Regions from separate parts of the Halomonas sp. A3H3 genome, predicted to be linked through region 1. Evidence: predicted binding sites of a transcription regulator. Region 1 holds the regulator's gene; each other region holds the start of a gene.
What was found. Region 1 encodes sigma-54, which starts transcription at its own class of promoters, with help from an activator protein. Its sites were predicted from a motif close to TGGCACNNNNNTTGCTNT; they were not measured.

Region 1 (5,651 bases):
GCTGGATCAATTCCATAATCTGCGCGACGTGCGCGTTGATGATGTCATGACCCGGCCGGGCAAGCGCATAGGCCCCGATATCCTGGCGGCCGAAGCGGTACGCATCATGGAAGAAAGCCGTATTACCGCGCTAGCGGTGGTTGATGAACAACAGCGCCCAATTGGGGCTCTACATATGCACGACCTGCTCGCCAGCGGCGTTATTTAACCCAGCGGCGCCAACACGACCTGCTTTACGAACTGATTGATATGGAGGTTCTATGACCCTACCTGCCTCGCTACTCGACCAACTCCGCCGTGTACGCCTGCTAGCACTGGATGTTGACGGCGTCCTTACCGATGGGCGCCTCTACTTTCAGGCCGATGGTATCGAAATCAAAGCATTCCACACCCAGGATGGCCACGGGCTAAAGCTTCTCAAACGCGTGGGCGTACATGTCGCGTTGATTACCGGGCGCGACTCCCCCATGGTTAGCCAACGCGCGGCGGCACTCGGCATTGACCATGTTCACCAAGGCTGTGAAGACAAGCTGGCCACACTGCGCGGGCTCTGCCAGCGCCTCGATATTGAACTAGAGCAGGTGGCTTATTGTGGCGACGACCTACCCGACCTAGCGGCTATCAAACGTTGCGGCGTCGGCATTACCGTGCCAAACGCGCCGGACTATATGCATACCCACGCCGACTGGACTACCGAACGCCTGGGTGGCCACGGTGCCGTACGTGAGATCTGCGATACGCTGCTTGAATCTCAAGGACACTGGGGCGCGGTGCTCGACACCTATCTGCACGGCCGCACGTAAATGTTTAAACGCTTTAAAGTACGCCTCTGGTTAGCCGGGCTAGTCATCGCGCTGGGGATTCTGCTGGTATGGCTTGACCCCCGCGGGCCTCAAGACACCAGCATCGACCCCGAAGCACAGGCTCAGGAACCTGGCCACGTGCTGGAAAATGCCGAGATTACCCTATTCGGGGATAACGGCAGTGTCATGCAGTCGCTAAAAACACCGCGCCTTATCCATACCCCGCAGCGCAGCGAAACCTGGACGGAAGAGCCCGAGGCAGTACTGTATGACAGCGAAAACCGTCAGTGGCTGGCCAGCGCCGATGTAGGCACGCTCAACACCGCTACCCAAGCCCTGCTGCTGTCAGGTTCGGCTCGGCTGTTTGCACCAGATGAAGGCTGGCAGCTAGATACCGAGCTACTGCACTATGATGGCCTCGAGCAGCATGCCTGGAGTGACACACCGGTATTGATGCAGCAACCGCCGCAGCAAATGAGCGCTTCACGTATGGACGTTTGGCTTAACACCAGCCAGGTTCGCTTAACGGATAATGTGCGCGGCACGCACCCCCCGGCCACACAACGCTAATAGGAACCGCCATGAAAGCCATGATTTCCCCAGCCCTGCTCTACACTGCACTGTTCGGTTTAGCGATACCTTTATCAGTGTTAGCCCAAACCAACTCATCTTCCCAGGCCCCAGTGGAAGTGGAAGCCGACCGTTTAGATCTTGATCAGCGGGCAGGCACAGCTGTTTATACTGGGGATGTGGACATTCGCCAAGGCGAAATGCAGCTGCGCGGCGAGCGGGTAGAGATCGAACGCAACGACGCGGGCGAACTCTCGACAGCCACCGCTACCGGTGAGCGCGCCTACTTGCGCCATCAAGGCGAAGGGCAAGAAGGCCCCACGGAAGGCTGGGCGCGGCGGATTATTTATCACGTCGCCGAGCGTCGCGTAGAGCTGATCGACCAAGCCGAACTGACCCAGCAAGAGGACACCTTTAGTGGCGGTCGCCTTGAGTATTTTATTGACCGAGAAGTGATTCAAGCGCGCTCTGACGTTGATGGCAGCGAGCCCCAGCGCATACGCATGACCCTTCAGCCTGAACAATAGGGAGCCTAGCTGTGGCCACTGCTGACACTGCGCCGATCAAAACCCTTTATGCCCACCACCTGGCTAAAAGCTACAAACGCCGCCGAGTGGTCAAAGACATCAATCTGGAGATATCCCAAGGCAGTGTCGTTGGCCTTTTGGGCCCCAACGGCGCGGGCAAAACCACCTCATTTTATATGATTGTTGGGCTGGTCAAATCCGACGCTGGCAAGGTGGGTATCGACGATGTGGATTTAACGCGCGCCCCCATGCACGAGCGCGCAGCCGCGGGGATTGGCTATCTACCTCAAGAGGCGTCTATTTTCCGCAAACTCTCGGTTGCCGAGAATATTATGGCGATACTCGAGACCCGCAAAGAGCTTAACCGCAGCGATCGCGAACAGCGCCTGGAAGCGCTACTCGAAGACTTCCATATCACCCATATTCGCGACAACCTGGGCATGAGCCTTTCGGGCGGCGAGCGCAGGCGTGTAGAAATAGCCCGCTCGCTAGCCACAGAGCCCGCTTTTATTCTGCTCGATGAGCCTTTTGCGGGCGTTGACCCCATCTCGGTAGGTGAGATTAAAACCATCATTCGTGCACTGAAACAGCGCCATATCGGCGTGCTGATCACCGATCACAACGTGCGTGAAACACTAGACATTTGCGATATCGCCTATATCGTCGGCGATGGGCAAATCATCGCCAGTGGCTCGCCCGCCTCGATTCTCACCAACCAAAAAGTAAGGGATGTGTATTTGGGCGCCGATTTTCGCCTGTAATGTTTTTGCCTTAATCACCCCTAAATAGCGCTTTAAAACAACTTTACGACCAATGGCATGCTTATTGCACTTGCGCCAAGCACTCACTCGCACTAGGGTGGAGCATTCTGATTAACGAGTGGTTCTCAGATGGTCATGAAAGCTTCTCTCCAACTGCGTATCGGCACACAGCTGACCATGACGCCCCAGTTGCAGCAGGCCATTGCGCTGCTGCAACTCTCTACGCTGGATCTTCGTCAAGAAATTCAGCAGGCCCTCGATGCCAATCCCATGCTGGAGCAGGAAGATGAATTTAGTGAACAGGCTGTCAGCGAGCCTAAGGAAGAAGAGTGGTCAGAGAGCATCCCTACTGAGCTCTCGGTAGATAGCGACTGGTCAGATACCTATCAAGATATGGGAAGCCAGGGGGGCAGCAGCGAAGGCCCCGACTTTGAGCGCCAGGCAGCCGGGCAGAGCCTTCATGGCCACCTGCTGTGGCAACTCGCCATGACCGATTTTAGCGCTCGCGAGCAGCTTGTCGCGGAAAGCTTAATCGACGCGCTAGACGCCAACGGCTACCTGACCCAGCCGCTCAACGACATCCGTGAAGGGCTTCGTGCCCAGGGCATTGACGGGCTAAGCCAGCGCGAAGTGGAAACCATTCTACTCAAGCTCCAGCAGTTTGAGCCGACCGGCATATTTGCCCGTGACTTGCGTGAGTGCTTGATGCTGCAGCTCGCAGCTCTCCCCGATGATACGCCACTGCTGGTTCCCGCCCGCCGCTTGGTGCGGCAGTTTCTCGAAGCGCTTGGCAAAGACGATATGCGTCTGCTGAAACGCCGTCTAGGGCTCGACGACGAACAGCTGGCCGATGTCATCCTGCTTATTCGCAGCCTAGACCCACGCCCAGGCAGCGCCTACGGCGACACCGATGACAGCTATGTCACCCCCGATCTAGTCGTCCGCCACGATAATGAAGGCTGGCATTTAGAGCTCAACCCCGAGGCCCTGCCACGGCTGCGCATTCAGCCCGACTACGCCAGCTTGATTAAGCGTGCGGATAAAAGCGATGACAACCAGTTTCTCAAAGAGCACTTGCAGGAAGCGCGCTGGTTGATCAAGAGCCTCTCTAGCCGAAACGATACGCTGCTGCGTGTTGGTCGCGAAATCATTACCCGCCAGATTGGCTTTTTAGAGCACGGCGAAGAAGCCATGAAACCACTGATACTGGCCGACATTGCCGAAGCCGTGGAGATGCACGAGTCGACTATTTCACGGGTAACGACGCAAAAATATATCCATACACCCCGTGGTGTGTTTGAACTCAAATACTTTTTCTCAAGCCAGGTGAGCGGTCAAGATGGCGACAGCCACTCCAGCACCGCCATCCGTGCACGACTCAAGAAACTGATTCAAGAGGAGCCGCCCGGCAAGCCGCTTTCAGACAGCCGCTTAGTGACGCTATTAGGCGAAGGAGGGATTCAAGTGGCGCGTCGTACGGTGGCGAAATACCGTGAAGCCATGGGCATTCCCTCTTCCAGTGAACGGCGTCGTTTGCGCTAACTTCGTTAACGTTTCAGGGAAACTCTCGACAAGGGCTTTGCAACGCGGCAAAAAGGGTTACAATCGAAGTACAGTCCGATGGATAAGGAGCACGTCAATGCAAGTAAATATCACTGGTCATCACGTAGAACTGACTGACGCCTTGCGTGACTATGTCAACGAAAAGCTTGAGCGTGTAGAGCGCCATTACGACAATATAACTACGGTGCAAGTCACCTTATCAGTGGAGAAAGAGCGCCAGCAGGCCGCCTGTACGCTGCACGCCGCAGGTGCTGACTTACATGCGGAAGCCCTAGACAGTGATATGTACGCCGCTATCGACGCACTAGCGGACAAAATCGACCGTCAACTCGTTAAACACAAGGAAAAAGCACAAGCTCGCGCCCAAGGCGCCGGTGTGCGTTAATTCAATGACGTTGGAAACCATACTCCCCCCGGAACGCGTTCTGTTCGACGTCCCCGGGGGCAGCAAAAAAAGGGTGCTGGAGTTTTACAGCACCTTTATCGCCCAAAATATCCCCAGCCTGGACAGCCAAGAAGTGTTTAGCCGTTTAATCGGCCGCGAGCGCTTAGGTAGTACGGGTATTGGTAACGGCGTGGCTATTCCTCATGCGCGTAGCCCCCACTGCAACGCCCCTATCGCTGGATTTTTGAAACTGGCTGAAGCGATCGATTTTGACGCTATCGACGGCGACCCGGTAGATCTGGTGTTTGTCCTGTTGGTACCCGAAGAGGCAGATGACACGCATCTCTCACTGCTGGGTCAGGTAGCGACCATCATGAATGATGCGGACACGCGCCAGCAACTGCGTAAAGCAGCCAGCCAGCGCGAACTGCTTGAGCTGATTACCGCCAAAATTCGCGAGCAATCAGCGGCCTAAGGGTCTGAAACCCTGTTCAGGGCAGATCACAGCAGGTTATCCGCTCACCACCCTCAACGCAGCTTGATCAAAGCAAAGAGAGACTCTATGCAACTGGTGATCATTAGCGGCCGCTCCGGGTCAGGTAAATCTATCGCCTTGCAAGCGCTGGAAGATCTTGGCTACTACGCGATTGATAACCTCCCAGCTATGTTGCTGGGGTCGTTGGTGGATGAACTGCGTGACCAGGGCGACCGAGCACATTTAGCGGTGAGTATTGATGCCCGCAATTTGCCGGGAGCTCTGGAGCGCCTGCCCTCTTTATTAGACGAGTTGCGCCAGCGTAAAATCGACTTTCAAGTTATTTACCTGACCACCGATGCGCGCATACTGCTTGAGCGTTACTCAGCAACGCGTCGCCGTCATCCGCTGACCCGCGATAGCGAAATGACGCTGGAAGAGGCGATCAATAAAGAAGAGACGACGCTAGAGGATATTCGCGATCTGGCCGACCTATTGATCGATACATCACGATTATCGGTGCACGATTTACGCCGTCGCATTACCGACCAAGTAGCCCATCAGCGG
Region 2 (5,651 bases), 320 kb from region 1:
CCTGCCCATCAAGAACGGTGTGGGCGATATCGGGAGAAGGGAACATCGGCATAGGGGCGGTCAGCATGGCTGACCGGTCCCCTGCCACAAATTGCTGCACTACGTTCGCAATGACAGGTGAAGGATTTCAATGACATCACCTACGTCATTGCGAGGAGCGTAGCGACGCGGCAATCTCAGCTAGCGGTGGCAGGCTAAGTTCATCAAGGTGTTTCACTGCCCATCATCTCGATCAGCCGCTCATCACTGGGCATACCCTGAATACGGTCAAGACGCACGGCCCCGTTCTCTGTTTCACGCTGAAAAACGGAAGTGGGGGTTGCATATAGGCCCAGCTCTTCGAACAACTGGTTATTGGCGTACACCTGCTCTTCAATTTCTCTCGGTTGGGCACTAGCTTCGATTTCCTGCTGGCCGCTTTCATGGGCATGCAGTGTCGCCGCTGGATCGTCGGCGCCGAGAATAGCGGCTGCTTTTCCAGGGCTGTCGGGTGCTAAGATACCTACCATGATATGGCGTAGCTGCACCTCACCTGCTTCCACCCAGGGGCGAACGTCTTGCCACATTTGACGGCAGTAGGGGCAGTTGGCATCCGTGAAGGTGTAAATCACCCGGGGGGCATCCACATTGCCGTCCTGTACCCAGTGGCTTTCGCTTAATAGCTGCCATGTTTGTGCCTCTAGCGGTGCACGTACATGCTCATCCAGTTGCGCTTCGGTAAGGTCATTCCCCTCATTATCCATTAGTGTACCCACCACGGCGTGCTCGCCATCCGGCGTCAGGTAAATCGCCATGTCCTGGCCCTGCACGCTGGCGCCGTAGCCGCGCAACCCTCCGGGGGCATCGAATTGACCATGAATTTCCAAGCCTTGGTCGGCAAGTGCCTGAATAGGGGCGGGTAGCTCATCGGCATAGCTAGCAGAGGTGCCGACCAATCCTGCCAGCAGGAGAAAACCACTTATGCCAGCGTGACGTTTTAAGTGCATTGCAGCGCCTTGTTTGAATAAGAGTGAGAGGCTAGAGATTTAATAACCGCCGCCTTAGTGCTGGCAATCCCTAAAATAATGCCGTGTTGCGATTATCGCAGCACAACATTATTTAGGGATTATGCGCTTTATAACTGGGGCAATATGTCGCAACTTACGGTTTTTGAAGTTTACGGTTTTTGAAACTTTAGATTTCTCAATGGTATTAACGAAATGGTGTTAACTATCCGCTACCAGCCAACGCACCGCGTAAGGCGGCAGCGAACCTTCGGCGCTCCAGGGGTTAGCAGGATCCAGCGCTTGCCAGGCGTGTTTTTCAAGTGCCTGGGTAACTGCCTCACCCATATTCTCTAAAGGAAGCGGTAGGTCGGTGACGTTATACAGCGCTAGCAACCGGCGACCATCGTGGAGCGGGCCGCGCTCTACTGCCAATAGTTCCGGTGCTGAGACCACAACCCGTTGAGCGGCATTGGGGTGAAAGCAGGGCTCCTTGCGGCGCTGGTCTAATAGCCGGTTTAAGGCGTGGAAAACATCGTGAGTGGGCGTCGACGGGCTATCGAGTAGGAGGTCAAGCTCGCTACGCTGCCAGCGCCGGCGGTTGATCGAACGTAGCCGCCCACTGCGCTCAACGCCTTCCACGTCATTGAGTGTGCCAGTTAGGGTGTGAATATACAGCGCGGGGATACCTTGCAAACTCAGCATAATTGCTTGGCTGCATAGAAAACGCGCTACCTGCCACGGGTCGGGGCCGCGGCGGGTGCCGCGCATGGCTTCAAACCAGGTGATATTGATCTCATAGGGCGTATCGCTTCCATCGGGGTTGCTACGCATGCTGACAAAGCCTCCGAAACGGTGCATCAGCTCCAGCAGCGCATCCCGCTCGTGATCGGGCAATAAACCTTCCAAGGGGCGAACGCCAATGCCGTCGTGGCTGGCCGTAAAGTTGAGGTAGGTGCATTGGTCGGGCAGTACCGGAAGGCTGGCAAGCCAGGTCTGTAAGGTGCACGCTTCGCCCCGGGTGAGGGTGTGCAATAGCAGCGGGGGGAGGGCAAACTGATACACCATATGGGCTTCGTCGGGGTCCCCCGCTGGCAACCGATCCAAGCCAAAATAACTGATATTTTCCTGGTGGGGCACATTGGTTTCGGTGATTAACAGGGTACCTGGGGCCACGTGATCCACAATCGCTCGTAGCAGCCGCACCACAGTGTGGGTTTCCGGCAGGTGAATGCAGGCAGTACCCAGCCGCTTCCACAGAAAGGCCACCGCATCCAAACGTACAATCCGCGTTCCTTGCTCCAGGTAGAACAGCAAAATACCCACGAACTCCAGCAGCACATCCGGATTTTCAAAGTTCAGGTCAAGCTGGTCTTCGGAGAACGTCGCCCACAGGTAGCGGGTGCCACGCCGGGTGGAAATGGGCACCAGCAGCGGGCTGCTGCGTGGGCGCACCACCTGGGAGACATCGGTCTCTGGATCGACTTCGATAAAGTAGTCGCGGCCGGGCAGGCTGCCGCTCAGGTAATCCACAAACCAGAGAGACTCCCGTGAGACGTGATTGAGCACCAGGTCGGCCATTAAGTCGTAATGGCTGGCGAGTTCGCGGATGTGCGACCAATCACCAAGATCGGGGTTCACTTCCCGGTAGTGGATCACCGAAAAGCCGTCGTCGCTGCTCCAGGGAAAGAAGGGCAGTACATGTACACCGCTGATGCGATCGCCCAACCGCGCTTGAAGAAAATCGCTAAGCACTGCCAACGGCGGCACACCATCTTCAATAATCGAGTCACCGTAGCTGATCACCCACTGATCTTTTTCGCTCCAAGAGGGTGCATTTTTAGTGCTGGTTCTACCGGAGCTGGATGAAAATGGGGCAAGCGACTGAAAATGCGCTAGACGCTGGTTTAAACGGCGCTGCACTTCCCCCGCCCTGGGGCCATAAAGGTGGCTGAGGTAGTCGTTAACGGTCTGCTCAAAGGGGGGCATGGGTAGCTCCTGATAAACAATCTGCCACAAACGCTGCAGCTTGTGTGCCAAATCGTTACAATACGAGGTTGATACCGCGTTTAAACGCTAAGATACATTAGCTTGTGGCAGTTACTACTGCTAAAACGCTATTAATAGCACACACATTGACAGGTTATAACACGCTAACTCGTGCGGTACGCCGACACGAGCTGACAACAGGTTGACCGCCATGCATTGCCCTTTTTGTGGTGCAAACGATACTCGAGTGACTGATTCGCGCCTGGTAGCGGATGGTGATCAGGTACGCCGTCGACGCCAGTGTGCGAGCTGCCAAGAGCGCTTTACCACCTACGAAACCGCAGAATTGGTAATGCCGCGGGTGGTGAAGTCCGACGGCTCCCGCGAGAGCTTTAATGAAGCCAAACTGCGGGCAGGTATGTTGCGTGCGCTGGAAAAGCGTCCGGTCAGTGCAGAAGCCATTGAAGCGGCGGTAGAGCGCATCCGCCAAACCTTACGTGCCCGGGGCGATCGCGAAATCAACGCCCGTGATATTGGCGAGTCGGTCATGCAAGCGCTTAAAACCCTCGATCACGTAGCCTATATCCGCTTTGCTTCGGTATATCGCAAGTTCCAGGATCTGGATGAATTTCGCGCTGAGATTGACCGGCTGTCCCAAGAGCCCTCTTCCCGACTGGGCCATGGCAGCGAGTCGTCAAAATGAGTGCTGTCTTTAGCCAAGCCGACCACCGCTATATGGCGCGGGCGCTGCAACTGGCGCAAAAAGGCTTATACACCACGGATCCCAACCCGCGGGTCGGCTGTGTGATTGTGCGTGACGAGCAGATTGTCGGTGAAGGCTTTCACCTGTGTGCCGGTGAACCCCACGCCGAAATTCACGCGTTGAATGATGCTGGTGAGCAAGCCCTGGGCGCGACCGCGTACGTCACCCTGGAGCCTTGTTCCCACACCGGCCGCACTGGCCCCTGCGCGGTGGCGCTCCAGGAAGCGAAGGTGTCGCGGGTAGTGGTTGCCATGGTGGATCCGAACCCGCAGGTGAGTGGCCGCGGTATTCGTCTGCTTGAAGAGGCGGGTGTTGAGGTGGCGGTGGGGTTATTAGAGAGTGACGCGCGCGCTCTGAATCCCGGCTTTATTGCTCGCATGACCCAGCAGCGTCCCTTTGTGCGCCTGAAAATGGCGATGAGTCTAGATGGTCGTACCGCCATGGGGTCGGGGGAGTCTCAGTGGATCACCGGGCCTGAAGCACGCACCCAGGTGCAGCGGCTACGGGCACGCTCCAGCGCGATATTAAGCGGCGTTGAGTCGCTCATTATGGACGACTCTCGGCTGACGTTACGAGCAGAGCAGTTACAGCTGAACAACGCAGACCAAGTGGTTCACCGCCAGCCCCTGCGGGTGATTTTAGATACCCACTTGCGCCTACCTCTGGCGGCAGCCTGTTTAAGCGAGCCTGGGCGTACGCTAGTGATCACCACATCAGACCACTTGGAAGAGAAGCGGGAACGGTTAACTCAGGCGGGCGCTGAAGTACAGGTGTTGCCCGCCGGTAGCGATGGCCGTATCGATTTAGTGGCAATGCTGCAGTGGTTAGCCGAAAATGAACAGGTTAATGAACTGCTGGTGGAAACCGGAGCGACATTGGCGGGCGCTATGCTCGATGCGGCGTTGGTCGATGAGCTACAGCTGTTTGTTGCCCCCACACTGTTAGGCGGCGAAGCGCGGCCCCTTTTTGCGTTGCCAGGGCTCTCACGTATGGCCGATCAGCGGCGGTTAACCATTCACGATATGCGAGCAGTAGGGCGCGATTGGCGCATTATTGCATCCCCTCTAGCGACTAGCGCATCTGGCGAATTTTGCGAGAGCAAGGTACCCTGACGCGCAAAATCGTGACTCACTCTCGCGACACTCTTTCTCGATAACCTATCCTGACAAGCTATCGTGACAACACTTATTGGAGATTCCATGGCGCACCCCTCCTCTAGAGGCTTAGCCCCTATCGCCGAGCTGGTGGACGATATCCGCCAGGGCAAAATGGTGATTCTCATGGACGATGAGGATCGCGAAAATGAAGGTGATATCATCATGGCCGCCGAAAAAGTGCAGGCCGAGCATATCAACTTTATGGCCCGTTTCGCCCGCGGCTTGATCTGCATGCCGATGACTCGCGCCCGCTGTGAGCAGCTTAATCTGCCGCTAATGGTGCGTGATAACGGTTCCGGTTTTGGCACCAAGTTTACTCTCTCCATTGAGGCAACCGAAGGCGTCACGACGGGTATTTCAGCTGCAGATCGTGCGCGTACCGTGCAAGCCGCGGTGGCACCCAATGCAAAGCCCTCTGATATCGTTCAGCCAGGCCATATCTTTCCGCTGATGGCCGAGCCGGGCGGCGTGCTGCGCCGTGCCGGGCATACGGAAGCTTCGTGTGATTTGGCGGCACTGGCGGGCTGTGACCCTAGCGGTGTAATCTGCGAGATTATGAATGATGATGGCAGCATGGCGCGCCGCCCCGAGCTTGAAGCCTTCGCCCAGGAGCACGGTATTAAGATCGGTACCATCGCGGATCTGATTCACTACCGTATCGTTAACGAACAGACCATCGATCATCTGGAAGCGTCAACGGTCATGACCTCCCATGGCGAGCTTGAGCTGCACGTGTTCCGTGATCGTATCCAGGGCGCT
Region 3 (5,651 bases), 3.0 Mb from region 1:
ACGCTTTAGATCCAACTCCGGCGTAGGCAGCGGCACCAAGCTGCCGCGCCGGAAGGCATCTCGCAGTGCCAGGCGCGAGACACAGCCAATCCCCAGCCCTGACTCCACGGCACGCTTAATACCTTCCGTATGCTCTAGCTCTAGCAGGGTGTTAAACCGGCTGCGGCGGTGGCGCGCGGCATGCTCCAGAGTCATGCGGGTGCCAGAGCCCTCTTCGCGCATAATCCAGTCCTCACGCAGCAGCTGTTCAAGTTCAAGGTGCTCGCGGCCTGCCAGTGGGTGTCGCGGCGAGCAAAACACGCACAGCTCATCTTCCACCCAGGGTTGGCTGATGATCATGTCATCGTCGCACTGCCCCTCGATCAAGCCTAAATCCAGCGAGTGCTGGCGCACGCCTTCGATAATATGGCGCGTATTGCGCACTGCCAAGCGCACCCGGCTACCGGGGTGGCGCTGCATAAAATCGCTGATCAGCAGCGTGGCCAGGTAGTTGCCAATGGTCAGCGTAGCCCCTACATCCAGCGACCCAACCCCTTTCTGGCCACGTAGAAGCTCTTCAATCTCTTCGCCGCGATCCAGCAGCGCCACCGCTTTGGGCAACAGCTGAAAACCCAGTGCGTTAAGTTTTAAGCGTTTACCAATCCGATCCAGCAGTTGGCAGTCGAACTGCCGCTCAAGCTCCGCAAGCGCCGTGCTGGTTGCCGACTGAGACATGGCCAGCGCCCGCGCCGCATGGGAGACGCTCTCATGCTGAGCAACCGCCACAAAGACTTCCAACTGCCGCAGGGTGTAGTGCATAGAGTCTGACCTTTATTTGATCTATATCTATTTTTCAGATAACCGTTATCAATATAATTCGCTTAACAGATATACCACCCTTTGCTTAGACTTGCTGGCAACATATTTAATCATTTTTATTCTTTTTAAGAATATGACCGATGCGGACTAGCGCCAGCATCGACTAATGGAGAAAACGGCATGAGTAAGTTTGCTCTGGAAGAAGTGCTTAGCGTCCATCACTGGAACGATACCCTGTTCAGCTTCCGCACCACCCGCGAGCGCAGCCTGCGTTTCAAAACCGGTCAGTTCGTGATGATTGGTTTGGAAGTGAACGGCAAGCCGCTGATGCGCGCTTACTCCATTGCCAGCCCCAACTACGAAGACCACCTTGAGTTCTTCAGCATTAAAGTACCCGACGGCCCGCTCACTTCACGCCTTCAGCACCTGAAAGTAGGCGATCAGATCATGGTTAGCCGCAAGCCCACCGGCACGCTGGTATGCGATGACCTACTGCCGGGCCGCAACCTCTACATGCTCTCCACCGGTACCGGCTTGGCGCCGTTTATGAGCCTGATCCAGGATCCTGAAGTGTACGAGCGCTTCGAGAAGGTAGTGCTGGTTCACGGTGTGCGGGAAGTTTCTGAATTGGCCTACGCCGACTTTATCACCAAAGAGCTGCCAGCCCATGAATACCTGGGTGAAGACATCGCTGAAAAGCTGGTCTACTACCCCACCGTTACTCGGGAGGAGTTCCACACCATGGGGCGCCTAACCGACCATATCCGTACGGGCAAGCTGTTTGAAGACACCGGCCTGCCGCCCATTGATCCGCGCCAGGATCGCGCGATGATCTGCGGCAGCCCCGCCATGCTGGACGATACCAGCGCGCTACTTGACGAGCTGGGTCTGAATATCTCGCCGCGCATGGGCGAGCCGGGCGACTACGTCATCGAGCGTGCGTTTGTCGAGAAGTGAGACGTAAATAGTGAATCGTAATGAGTGAGTGGTGAATAGAAAAAAGTTTAGCCGCCAGAATGATCGCATCACTCATACAAAGCCCCTGGGGAGAGCATCCACAGGGGCTTTGTCTACTCGGCACTACTTACCATTCACACCTTACCCTTCACCGTTAAACCGCGTCTTTGCCCGTTTCGCCAGTACGGATACGAATCACCTGCTCCAGCGGCATCACAAAGATTTTGCCGTCGCCGATTTTACCTGTGTTCGCCACCTGGGTGATGGCATCAATCACCTGCTCGACCATGTCGTCGTCCACGGCGACTTCCAGCTTCACCTTGGGCAGGAAGTCCACCACATACTCAGCACCACGATACAGCTCGGTATGCCCTTTCTGGCGCCCAAAGCCCTTCACTTCCGTCACCGTAATACCCTGCACGCCGATATCGGAGAGCGACTCGCGTACGTCGTCGAGCTTAAACGGCTTGATAATCGCTGTGATCAATTTCATTACCATATCCTCTAACTGGGTGGCCATGATGGGGTCGGGTTGAACGGCTGCGAATGTTGCAGCCGTTAACCGCTAACTACCAGCATACACCGCTATCGGCAGAGAATAAAAAAGCCTCCCACTAAGGGGAGGCCAGAAGGAGCACGCCAGCTCACTAGGTCAGCATTAAGTTATTTCTTAATGCCGCTGTTTATTTCTTAATGCCAAATTCGGGATAGGCTTCGAGACCGCACTCAGCGATATCAACGCCTTCATACTCTTCTTCTTCGCTAACCCGGATGCCCATGATGGCTTTCAGGATGAGCCATACCACCAGGCTGGCCAGGAATACCCAAGCGAAGATACCTACGATACCGATGATCTGGGCACCGAATGATGCGCCGTCATTGTTCAGCGGCACTGCCAGCACGCCCCAGATACCGACAACACCGTGAACCGAGATCGCGCCGACCGGATCATCCAGCTTCACTTTATCGAGGGTGACGATGGCTGCGACCACGATGATGCCGCCAATCGCGCCGATAATGGTAGCGCTCAGTGCGGTCGGAGAGAGCGGATCGGCGGTGATGGCCACCAGGCCAGCCAGGGCACCGTTCAATGCCATGGTCAGGTCAGCTTTGCGGAACCACAGTTTGGCCAGGATCAGTGCCGCAATCACACCACCTGCCGCTGCTGCATTAGTGTTTACAAACACCTGAGCCACGTTGTTAGCAGAATCGACAGCCGCAAGTTTAAGCTCGGAACCGCCATTGAAACCGAACCAGCCCATCCACAGAATGAAGGTACCCAGCGTTGCCAGCGGCATGTTGGCACCGGGAATAGCGTGGATAGAACCGTCTTTACCGTATTTACCTTTACGTGGGCCTAGCACGATCACACCCGCTAACGCAGCCGCCGCACCGGCAAGGTGCACAATGCCGGAACCCGCATAGTCAGAGTAGCCCACTTCAGACAACCAGCCGCCACCCCAAGTCCAGTAGCCAGACACCGGATAGATAAACGCGGTCATTACCACAGCAAAGGCCAGGAATGCCCACAGTTTCATACGCTCAGCGACGGCACCCGACACAATTGACATGGCGGTTGCCACGAACACGACTTGGAAGAAGAAGTCAGAACGCATGGAGTAGTAGGGCGCGTCATCGCCGCCTGCGGTAACCGCATCCACACTGTTTTCAGCGCCAATCAAGAAGCCCAGATTGGGCAGGAAGCCGCCAGCGCTGCTGGAGTACATGATGTAGTAGCCCACCAGCAGATACATGGTGCAGGCAATGGCAAACAGCGCGATATTCTTGGTCAGTATCTCAGCGGTGTTTTTGGAGCGTACTAAGCCCGCCTCTAACATGGAGAAGCCTGCCGCCATCCACATGACGAGCACACCGCAAATTAGAAAGTAGAACGTATCGAGCGCGTAGCTCAGATCAGTCAACTCATTCATTGTAAGTTCCCCGTTGAACTATAGAAATGATCCGAAAAAGCAGCGTTAAACGGCGTCTGCACCGCGCTCGCCTGTCCGAATCCGAATAACGTCTTCAAGCGGTGTCACAAACACCTTGCCGTCACCGATCTTGCCGCTGTTAGCCGCACTACAGATTGCATCCAATACGCTCTCCAAACGGGCGTCGTCTACGGCCACTTCCACTTTTACCTTGGGTAGAAAGTCGACGACGTACTCCGCGCCACGATACAACTCGGTATGCCCTTTCTGACGGCCAAAACCTTTAACTTCAGTGACCGTAATGCCCTGAACGCCGTTGTCGGCCAATGCCTCACGAACGTCGTCGAGCTTAAATGGCTTGATGATAGCGGTGATGAGTTTCATCCCGGATCTCCCCTGCTGGATAAGTCCTGCTAGATTGGTAGCGGCACAGCCGCCAGAATAAGCACCTGAACCGATAATGCGCATACTGTGCCAGCTGACTTTTTTTGCTTATAAGTCAGCCAATTAGCCGTCATCAAAAGTGCAGCTCAGAGCTAAATCTGAGCAAATCCATTCTCACACCACCGCTATTGCACCAAAAAAGAGCGTAAGCAAAAGTAGCCTGCTCTATTTCGATGCACACCCTGGGTTAAGCAGTAAAAGCACGCGATACATGCGAATTCGCCAACTGTTGCGTATCCTTACCGGTAAGCAATATTTAAAGCAGGTTTATCTAGGAGAGAACGATGGCGCCTCAAGACCGTATTAGCCGCTTGGCCCAGCAGATTGGTGACCGTTTACAAAACGCCTCCCAGGCGCCAGAAGATATTCAAAAGGGCGTGCAGCAAGTCGTGCGTGGCGCCTTCGACCGCCTGGAGCTTGTCTCACGGGAAGATTTCGACATTTTAATGGATGTACTGCAGCGCACCCGTTCGCGGGTAGAGGCGTTAGAGCGCCAAGTCGCTAACCTTGAAGCAGCCGTTGATGCCTCCGCGCCAACGACGTCCACGCCGCTCGAAGCTGAAGCCCCACCAGTTCCAGAGCAGCATGCGCCGGAATCAGATGCAGAAGACGAGAAGAATAAACCCGCTTAACGTTCAAGCTTCATTAGCAGCAATAGGGAAATGGCCTATTGCTGCGCGCACCGCAAAATAAATACGAATCACTATCGTTGACTTTGTTTTTCGTGGTGATACTCTCCGCCTTTGATTTTCTTACCGTCTGCGGATTGTTCACTATGCACGCCCTGTCACTATCAAACCTATCTGTTGCAAAGCTGCCTTTTGCAAAGCCTTTCTTTTCGCCGTCGTCTGTTTCAATATCTGGGCTTGTTGGCACCGGCCTGTTACTGAGCTTCTCCAATGGCGTTTTCGCCCAAAATACTGCGTCTAGCGCCGACGAGACCATGGTGGTCGTTGGATCGCGCACTCCTAGTCAGATCAGTCAAATTCCCGGTGCTGTATGGGTAATTGACAAAGAGATGCTGCAACAGCAGACCCGCAATGGTGCAGACCTAAAGACAGCATTGGGGCATCTGGTACCGGGGTTGGATCTGGCGCCTCAAGGGCGCACCAATTATGGGCAAAACATGCGAGGCCGGGGCGTGCAGGTGCTCATCGACGGCGTATCGCTGAACAGTTCCCGTGGGCTTTCCCGACAGTTCGATGCCATCGATCCCTTCAATATTGAGCGCGTGGAAGTGCTTTCCGGCGCCAGCAGCCTGTATGGCGGCGGTGCTACGGGGGGCTTGATCAATATCATTACCCGCAAAGGTGAAGAAGGCCTGAACTGGCGTACTGAAGCAGGCATCACCACCGGCTTCAACAACAGCGATGACATAGATCGACGCCTCGCACAATCCATCAGCGGTGGTAACGAGCGGGTTCAAGGCTATCTGGGTACCGCCATTGGCGACAACGGCCGCCACTATGACGGCAGCGGCCAGGAAATCTTTCCCGATATCGCCCAGACCGACCTACAGGA
Region 4 (5,651 bases), 2.9 Mb from region 1:
GGTTATAAGCACCCGGCTCCGGGTCGAACGTTGCGTTGTGGTGCTCTAGTTCGGCACCTAACAGCTCGGCGAGCTCTTCCAACACGTGATCCGGCGGAAAGCGCACCCAGCCGCCCTCTTCATCTTCACCCAGCGCCAGCTGTACGTGGCGATTGCCAAGATGGTAGGCCAGCCGTGCCAGCGGTAAGCCAGCACTCACTCGCGCGGTAACCACCGGTTCTACCGCGGCGCAGACACGCACCACTTCGCCGCTTTCGGCTTTTAGACCTTCGCCGCTGCGCAGCACCGGGCCGCGATCCAGAAACAGACCCAGTTCGCGACCGCTATCGCTTTGGGCTTTTAAGCGCCCTCGAATACGTAGCTCAAAGGGCAGCGTGAGCGTATCGCTAGCAGCGCTCTCCTCCACTGGCCCTAAACGTTCTATCAGTTTCAGCATTGCTATCGTCCCATTGAAATTTTCGCGGCCTAGCCGGGGTAGCTCTACGTGAGGGCGCTGTAAATACATCCTTGTAAGCTACTTTTGCCATCCATGGCAAAAGACCCTCACTACGAGCTACCCCGGTTAACCTGACTGTGGAGGTGTCGCCCACTTTTTCAGAACAAATGGTAGCGCTGGGCCAGCGGCAGTTCAGTGGCGGGCTCGCAGGTTAAAATTTCGCCATCGCAGCGCACTTCGTAGGTTTGCGGGTCGACGGTTAATTCTGGGCAGGCATCGTTTAGCTTCATATCCTGCTTGCGCACCTGGCGCACGTTTTTACATGCCGCTAGCTCGCTATTAAGCCCGAGGGTCTCTTTGATGCCCGCATCCAGCGCGGCCTGGCTGACAAAGCTGAGTCGGGTTTGGCTCGCCGCACGGCCGAAAGCACCGAACATATAGCGGTAGTGCACCGGCTGGGGGGTCGGAATCGAGGCGTTGGGGTCGCCCATGGGCGCTGCCGCAATCATGCCGCCTTTGATCATCATCGCTGGCTTGACGCCAAAGAAAGCCGGTTTCCACAGCACCAGATCCGCCAGCTTACCGACTTCGATGGAGCCGACTTCGTGAGCGATGCCGTGGGTGATCGCCGGGTTGATGGTGTACTTGGCGATATAGCGCTTGGCGCGTAGGTTATCGGCGCCCAGGGCTTCATCTTCCGGCAACAGGCCGCGCTGCACCTTCATTTTATGGGCGGTTTGCCAGGTGCGGCAGACCACTTCGCCGACCCGCCCCATGGCCTGGGAGTCAGAGGCGATCATCGAGATCACGCCCAAGTCGTGGAGGATATCCTCGGCGGCGATGGTTTCCCGGCGAATGCGTGAGTCGGCGAAGGCCACGTCTTCGGGGATATTGGGATCCAGGTGGTGGCACACCATCAGCATATCGAGGTGTTCGTCGATGGTGTTGACGGTGTAGGGCCGCGTTGGGTTAGTGGATGACGGCAGTACATAGGCTTTCGAGCAGGCGGTGAGGATATCCGGGGCGTGGCCGCCGCCCGCGCCTTCGGTGTGGTAGGTGTGAATGCAGCGCTCTTTGAACGCGGCCAGGGTGTCTTCCACAAAGCCCGATTCGTTTAGGGTGTCGGTGTGGATCGCCACTTGCACATCGTAGGCATCCGCCACGTTGAGGCAGTTGTTGATTGAGGCGGGCGTGGTGCCCCAATCTTCGTGCAATTTGAGCCCCATGGCGCCCGCTTGGAGCTGGAGCTCCAGGGACTCAGGCAGGCTGGCGTTACCTTTGCCCAGAAAGCCAATGTTCATGGGCATATCGTCCACCGCCTGGAGCATTTTGCCGATGTGCCATGCGCCGGGAGTACAGGTGGTAGCGTTGGTGCCAGTCGCCGGGCCGGTGCCGCCGCCCAGCATGGTGGTCACACCGCTCATCAGCGCTTCTTCGACCTGCTGGGGGCAGATAAAGTGAATATGGGAATCAATGCCGCCCGCGGTCAGGATCTTACCTTCGCCGGAGATGATTTCGGTGCCGGGGCCAATGACGATTTCAACATCAGGCTGTACGTCAGGATTGCCTGCCTTGCCAATCGCGGCGATGCGACCGTTTTGAATGCCTACGTCGGCTTTGACGATACCCCACCAATCCAGAATCAGCGCGTTGGTAATCACGGTATCCATTACCGTGTCGTCGGCGCGCTGGCTTTGACCCATGCCGTCGCGGATGACTTTGCCGCCGCCGAACTTCACTTCATCGCCGTAGTGGGTGGCATCCTGTTCGACTTCGATCCAAAGCTCGGTATCGCCCAGGCGCACGCGGTCGCCCACCGTGGGGCCATACATATCGGCGTAGGCTTGCCGACTGATCTTGTTAACCGGTTTCATTGTTTACCTCCGTCGAGCGCGCCCATGACATCGCCGCGAAAACCGTAAATTTCTCGCTTGCCGACATAGGGAATCAACGTGACTTCGCGGGTCTGGCCAGGCTCAAAGCGAATCGCCGTGCCTGCGGCCACGTCCAGACGAAAGCCTCGGGTTTTATCGCGATCAAACACCAGCGCCGGGTTAGCTTCGGCGAAGTGGTAGTGGGAGCCGATCTGGATCGGGCGGTCGCCGGTATTGGCCACCTCGACGCTAATCCGCTCACGCCCCGCGCACAGCTCGATATCACCTTCTTTTAACTTGTACTCACCGGGAATCATTTGGTTGCTCCTTTGTTTTTTTGTGAGGTGTTAGGCGAGAGGTGTGAGGTGTAAAGAGAGAGGTATGAGGGGTGCGTAACCCACTACTACTCACCCCTAACTATTCACTCCTCACCCCTCACAATCCACCCCTCACCCCTCACAATTAACCCCTCACACAATTGGCGTATGGACAGTGACCAGCTTGGTGCCGTCGGGGAAAGTGGCTTCCACCTGCACTTCGTCGACCATCTCGGCGACACCGTCCATCACATCCTCACGGCTAAGGATTTCGCGACCATAGCTCATTAAGTCCGCTACGCTGCGGCCATCCCGGGCGCCTTCCATAATCTCGAAGCTGATCAGCGCCACCGCTTCCGGGTAATTGAGTTTTAAACCACGCGCCTTGCGGCGCTCCGCCAATTGGGCGGCTGAGAACAGCAGCAGCTTGTCTTTGTCTCTTGGGGTTAATTCCATGGAATGTGTCTCCAGCAGTGCATCGCAGTGATGCTAATTAGGTTAGCCAAATTCGTGGTGTATGTGCTTCACGCTCGATCCAGCGGGGGCGCAGCAGTTGCCAAGCCTGTTCGCATAACGCCCAGGCTTCGTTACGCGAGTTGCCTAAATAGCGCAGCAGCAGAACACCGTGGCGGACGGTGACCGCCCAGCGCGGGTTATCCGGCAGCGCTTCACGCAAGGCTTCAATGGCAGCAGGCGCGTCGGCAATCCCCACTGCCCAGAGCGTGGCCTGCACCGTGGCACCGCCCTGCCCCCAGCGCCCGGCAAAGCGTGGGTGTAGTGGGTCTAGCGGTTGGCGCTCTAGCCACAGCGGTTTGCCATCCAGGGTTAAGCGGAAGTGCTGCTCAATACGCCCGGAAACATAGGGTAAGTCGCTGGCCGGGCGGCCCAGTGCCATCACTTCCCAGCCCAGGCAACGGGCGCTGCCGTGAAGGTCAATTTGGGTGCGCTGTTCACCCTTGGAACCATCAAAGGCGATGGTCTCCTGGGGCAGCCACTCCAGAGTCGCGCCATCTTCAACGCTCAACCGGGTATGCTGCGTCCATGCCACGCCCTGGCTGTCGGCTTTATAGAGTTTATTGGCAGCCGGGGTCGTCAGCAGCGCATGGGCACCGCTCTCTACATGGGCACTAATGGTAAGCGCATCGCCGCTGACTAGCCCGCCCGGCGGGTGAAGCACATAAACATGGCAAGCCTCACCGCTTCCTTCGGGATAGAAAGGGCGCTGCACCCGCAGTGGCCCTTGATGACGCGCCTGCACCATGCGAGTGGCGCCGTCACGATGAGCGAAGGTGAGTGCTAACGAAGCTGCCCAATGGCGGCCTGCATCGAAGCGGTGGCCAGAGGCAATGTGTGGTTTGGCGAGTTCGCACAGGATCATGGGTTGCTACCGCTTCCTTTTCACTAAGCCTTTGACATAGGTAAGCAATTAATGCGCCAAAATGGTGAAAAGCCCTGCTGTGCGGTCAATGGTAGGGATGAACGGCGGTGACTGGCAGTGCTACGCATCTAGGCGCACCAAAACAGCACCACATCAGACCTCAAATGCACCAAATAAATGCACTCACTACTTGCTTAGTGCTCAGCCTACACTCACTCTTCACACCATTACTGCACAACGACCCGGTCACGCCCGCCGCGCTTCGCTTCATAAAGGGCCTGATCAGCACGCTGCAGGGAGTGGTGATAGTCTGGGTGACCATCGTGAAGCGTTACACCCACGCTAATCGTCACGTTAAGCAGCGTATCGGCACCGGCGAGCATCGGCTCCTTAGCCACCGATTGGCGTAAACGCTCAGCAAATAACCGGCTGCCGTCATGGTCAGTATTGACCAGCACAATCAAAAACTCCTCGCCGCCCATGCGAAACACGTAATCACCCCCACGGGTGGAGCGATCAAGGATGCTCGCCACCTGCTGCAGCACGTTGTCGCCGGCGTCGTGCCCATGGGTATCGTTGATCGATTTGAAGTGATCGATATCTACCATCAACAGCGCAAAGCAGTGCTCCGAGTGGCGGGCAATGTCTATTTCGCGACTAAGCACCACTGACAAAAACTTGCGGTTGAGCAACCGGGTTAAGCTGTCGCGCCCTGCATCCAAACCGGAGGCGCGCTCTAATACATTGTCGAGCAGCATCAACACCGTACGGGCGGCATCACGAATCTCGCCCAGTGCCTTAAGTCGCTGGCTAGCATCTTCATGCATCAGCACTTCCAGCCACTCACGATCCACTTGCTGAATATGGCGTGAAATAGTGGCAATCTCCGGCACGCCCTCGAACGCATGGCACGCTTTATGGAAGTACCACAGACCAAAATCGGAATTGGATAACCGCGGCAGCGTGGCGATATCCTGCTGGGCAGCTATGGCAAACATCAGCGCATTCTCCCAATTCAACAACGCCGAACGCTGGCGTTCACGCTCGTCGCCAATGCTCTGGGTGAGTGAAAACAGCTTGTACGCCTCTTCAGTGCGCGCATTACGGTCACTGGCCACCGAGTAGGCGTGGCTCATGATTTCCATGGCCATATCAATATGGTCGGAGACGTACACCGAGGCATCCCCCGGCGATAGCGGGCTTTTGAACGTGGCGTTGATCTGTTGATAAAACACCTGCTTAAGCTGCCGCGCTCCACTTAGCACCAGGTTGACCGGAATATCGATGCGGGCATGCACCTGCCCCACTTTTTCCTGCTGCTCAACCAGGGACTCAAAATCGGCGTGCTCAACGGCAAACATGGCCTTCAGCCAGCGCTGCATTGAGGGGTGTAAACGCTGCTCCACTTGATCGTTGGAGAGAAACAGCGAAGCATGCGGGTCTTCCAACATCACCCGGTAAAAGTGGTCAGCAAAGCTTTGCCCGTGGTGCTCTACCAACGTCTCGACTGCTTGCCGCAACGGTTTGGGCGTGCGCTCCAGAAGCGCTTGCCACTCGGCGGCGAGCTGATGTTTATCTTTATAGCGCATACCCCACCTGCTTCTTATTGATCAACAGCCAATATTACACGCCAAGCATTTTCGTCA

Region 2: a site for sigma-54 is predicted at 3,005-3,022, ahead of HALA3H3_RS24595 (sugar phosphorylase). Genes of this name have one in related genera too.
Region 3: a site for sigma-54 is predicted at 4,146-4,163, ahead of HALA3H3_RS09335 (P-II family nitrogen regulator). Genes of this name have one in related genera too.
Region 4: a site for sigma-54 is predicted at 4,047-4,064, ahead of HALA3H3_RS09650 (urease accessory protein UreD). Genes of this name have one in related genera too.

The regions. Positions count from the first base shown of each region.
Region 1 is NZ_HG423343.1:5,104,613-5,110,263, forward strand. It holds gene HALA3H3_RS23210 (KpsF/GutQ family sugar-phosphate isomerase) at 1-208, shown strand, start outside; gene HALA3H3_RS23215 (KdsC family phosphatase) at 261-803, shown strand; gene lptC (LPS export ABC transporter periplasmic protein LptC) at 804-1,373, shown strand; gene lptA (lipopolysaccharide transport periplasmic protein LptA) at 1,385-1,900, shown strand; gene lptB (LPS export ABC transporter ATP-binding protein) at 1,912-2,661, shown strand; gene HALA3H3_RS23235 (RNA polymerase factor sigma-54) at 2,791-4,203, shown strand; gene hpf (ribosome hibernation-promoting factor, HPF/YfiA family) at 4,301-4,609, shown strand; gene HALA3H3_RS23245 (PTS sugar transporter subunit IIA) at 4,614-5,084, shown strand; gene rapZ (RNase adapter RapZ) at 5,172-5,651, shown strand, end outside.
Region 2 is NZ_HG423343.1:5,425,769-5,431,419, reverse strand. It holds gene HALA3H3_RS24605 (TRAP transporter substrate-binding protein) at 1-67, opposite strand, end outside; gene dsbG (thiol:disulfide interchange protein DsbG) at 204-986, opposite strand; gene HALA3H3_RS24595 (sugar phosphorylase) at 1,206-2,972, opposite strand; gene nrdR (transcriptional regulator NrdR) at 3,184-3,675, shown strand; gene ribD (bifunctional diaminohydroxyphosphoribosylaminopyrimidine deaminase/5-amino-6-(5-phosphoribosylamino)uracil reductase RibD) at 3,672-4,847, shown strand; gene ribBA (bifunctional 3,4-dihydroxy-2-butanone-4-phosphate synthase/GTP cyclohydrolase II) at 4,935-5,651, shown strand, end outside.
Region 3 is NZ_HG423343.1:2,093,621-2,099,271, reverse strand. It holds gene HALA3H3_RS09355 (LysR family transcriptional regulator) at 1-798, opposite strand, end outside; gene HALA3H3_RS09350 (ferredoxin--NADP reductase) at 979-1,755, shown strand; gene glnK (P-II family nitrogen regulator) at 1,910-2,248, opposite strand; gene HALA3H3_RS09340 (ammonium transporter) at 2,439-3,686, opposite strand; gene HALA3H3_RS09335 (P-II family nitrogen regulator) at 3,732-4,070, opposite strand; gene HALA3H3_RS09330 (accessory factor UbiK family protein) at 4,415-4,762, shown strand; gene HALA3H3_RS09325 (TonB-dependent receptor) at 4,906-5,651, shown strand, end outside.
Region 4 is NZ_HG423343.1:2,159,080-2,164,730, reverse strand. It holds gene ureE (urease accessory protein UreE) at 1-436, opposite strand, end outside; gene ureC (urease subunit alpha) at 595-2,310, opposite strand; gene HALA3H3_RS09660 (urease subunit beta) at 2,307-2,627, opposite strand; gene HALA3H3_RS09655 (urease subunit gamma) at 2,781-3,083, opposite strand; gene HALA3H3_RS09650 (urease accessory protein UreD) at 3,121-4,005, opposite strand; gene HALA3H3_RS09645 (diguanylate cyclase) at 4,233-5,594, opposite strand.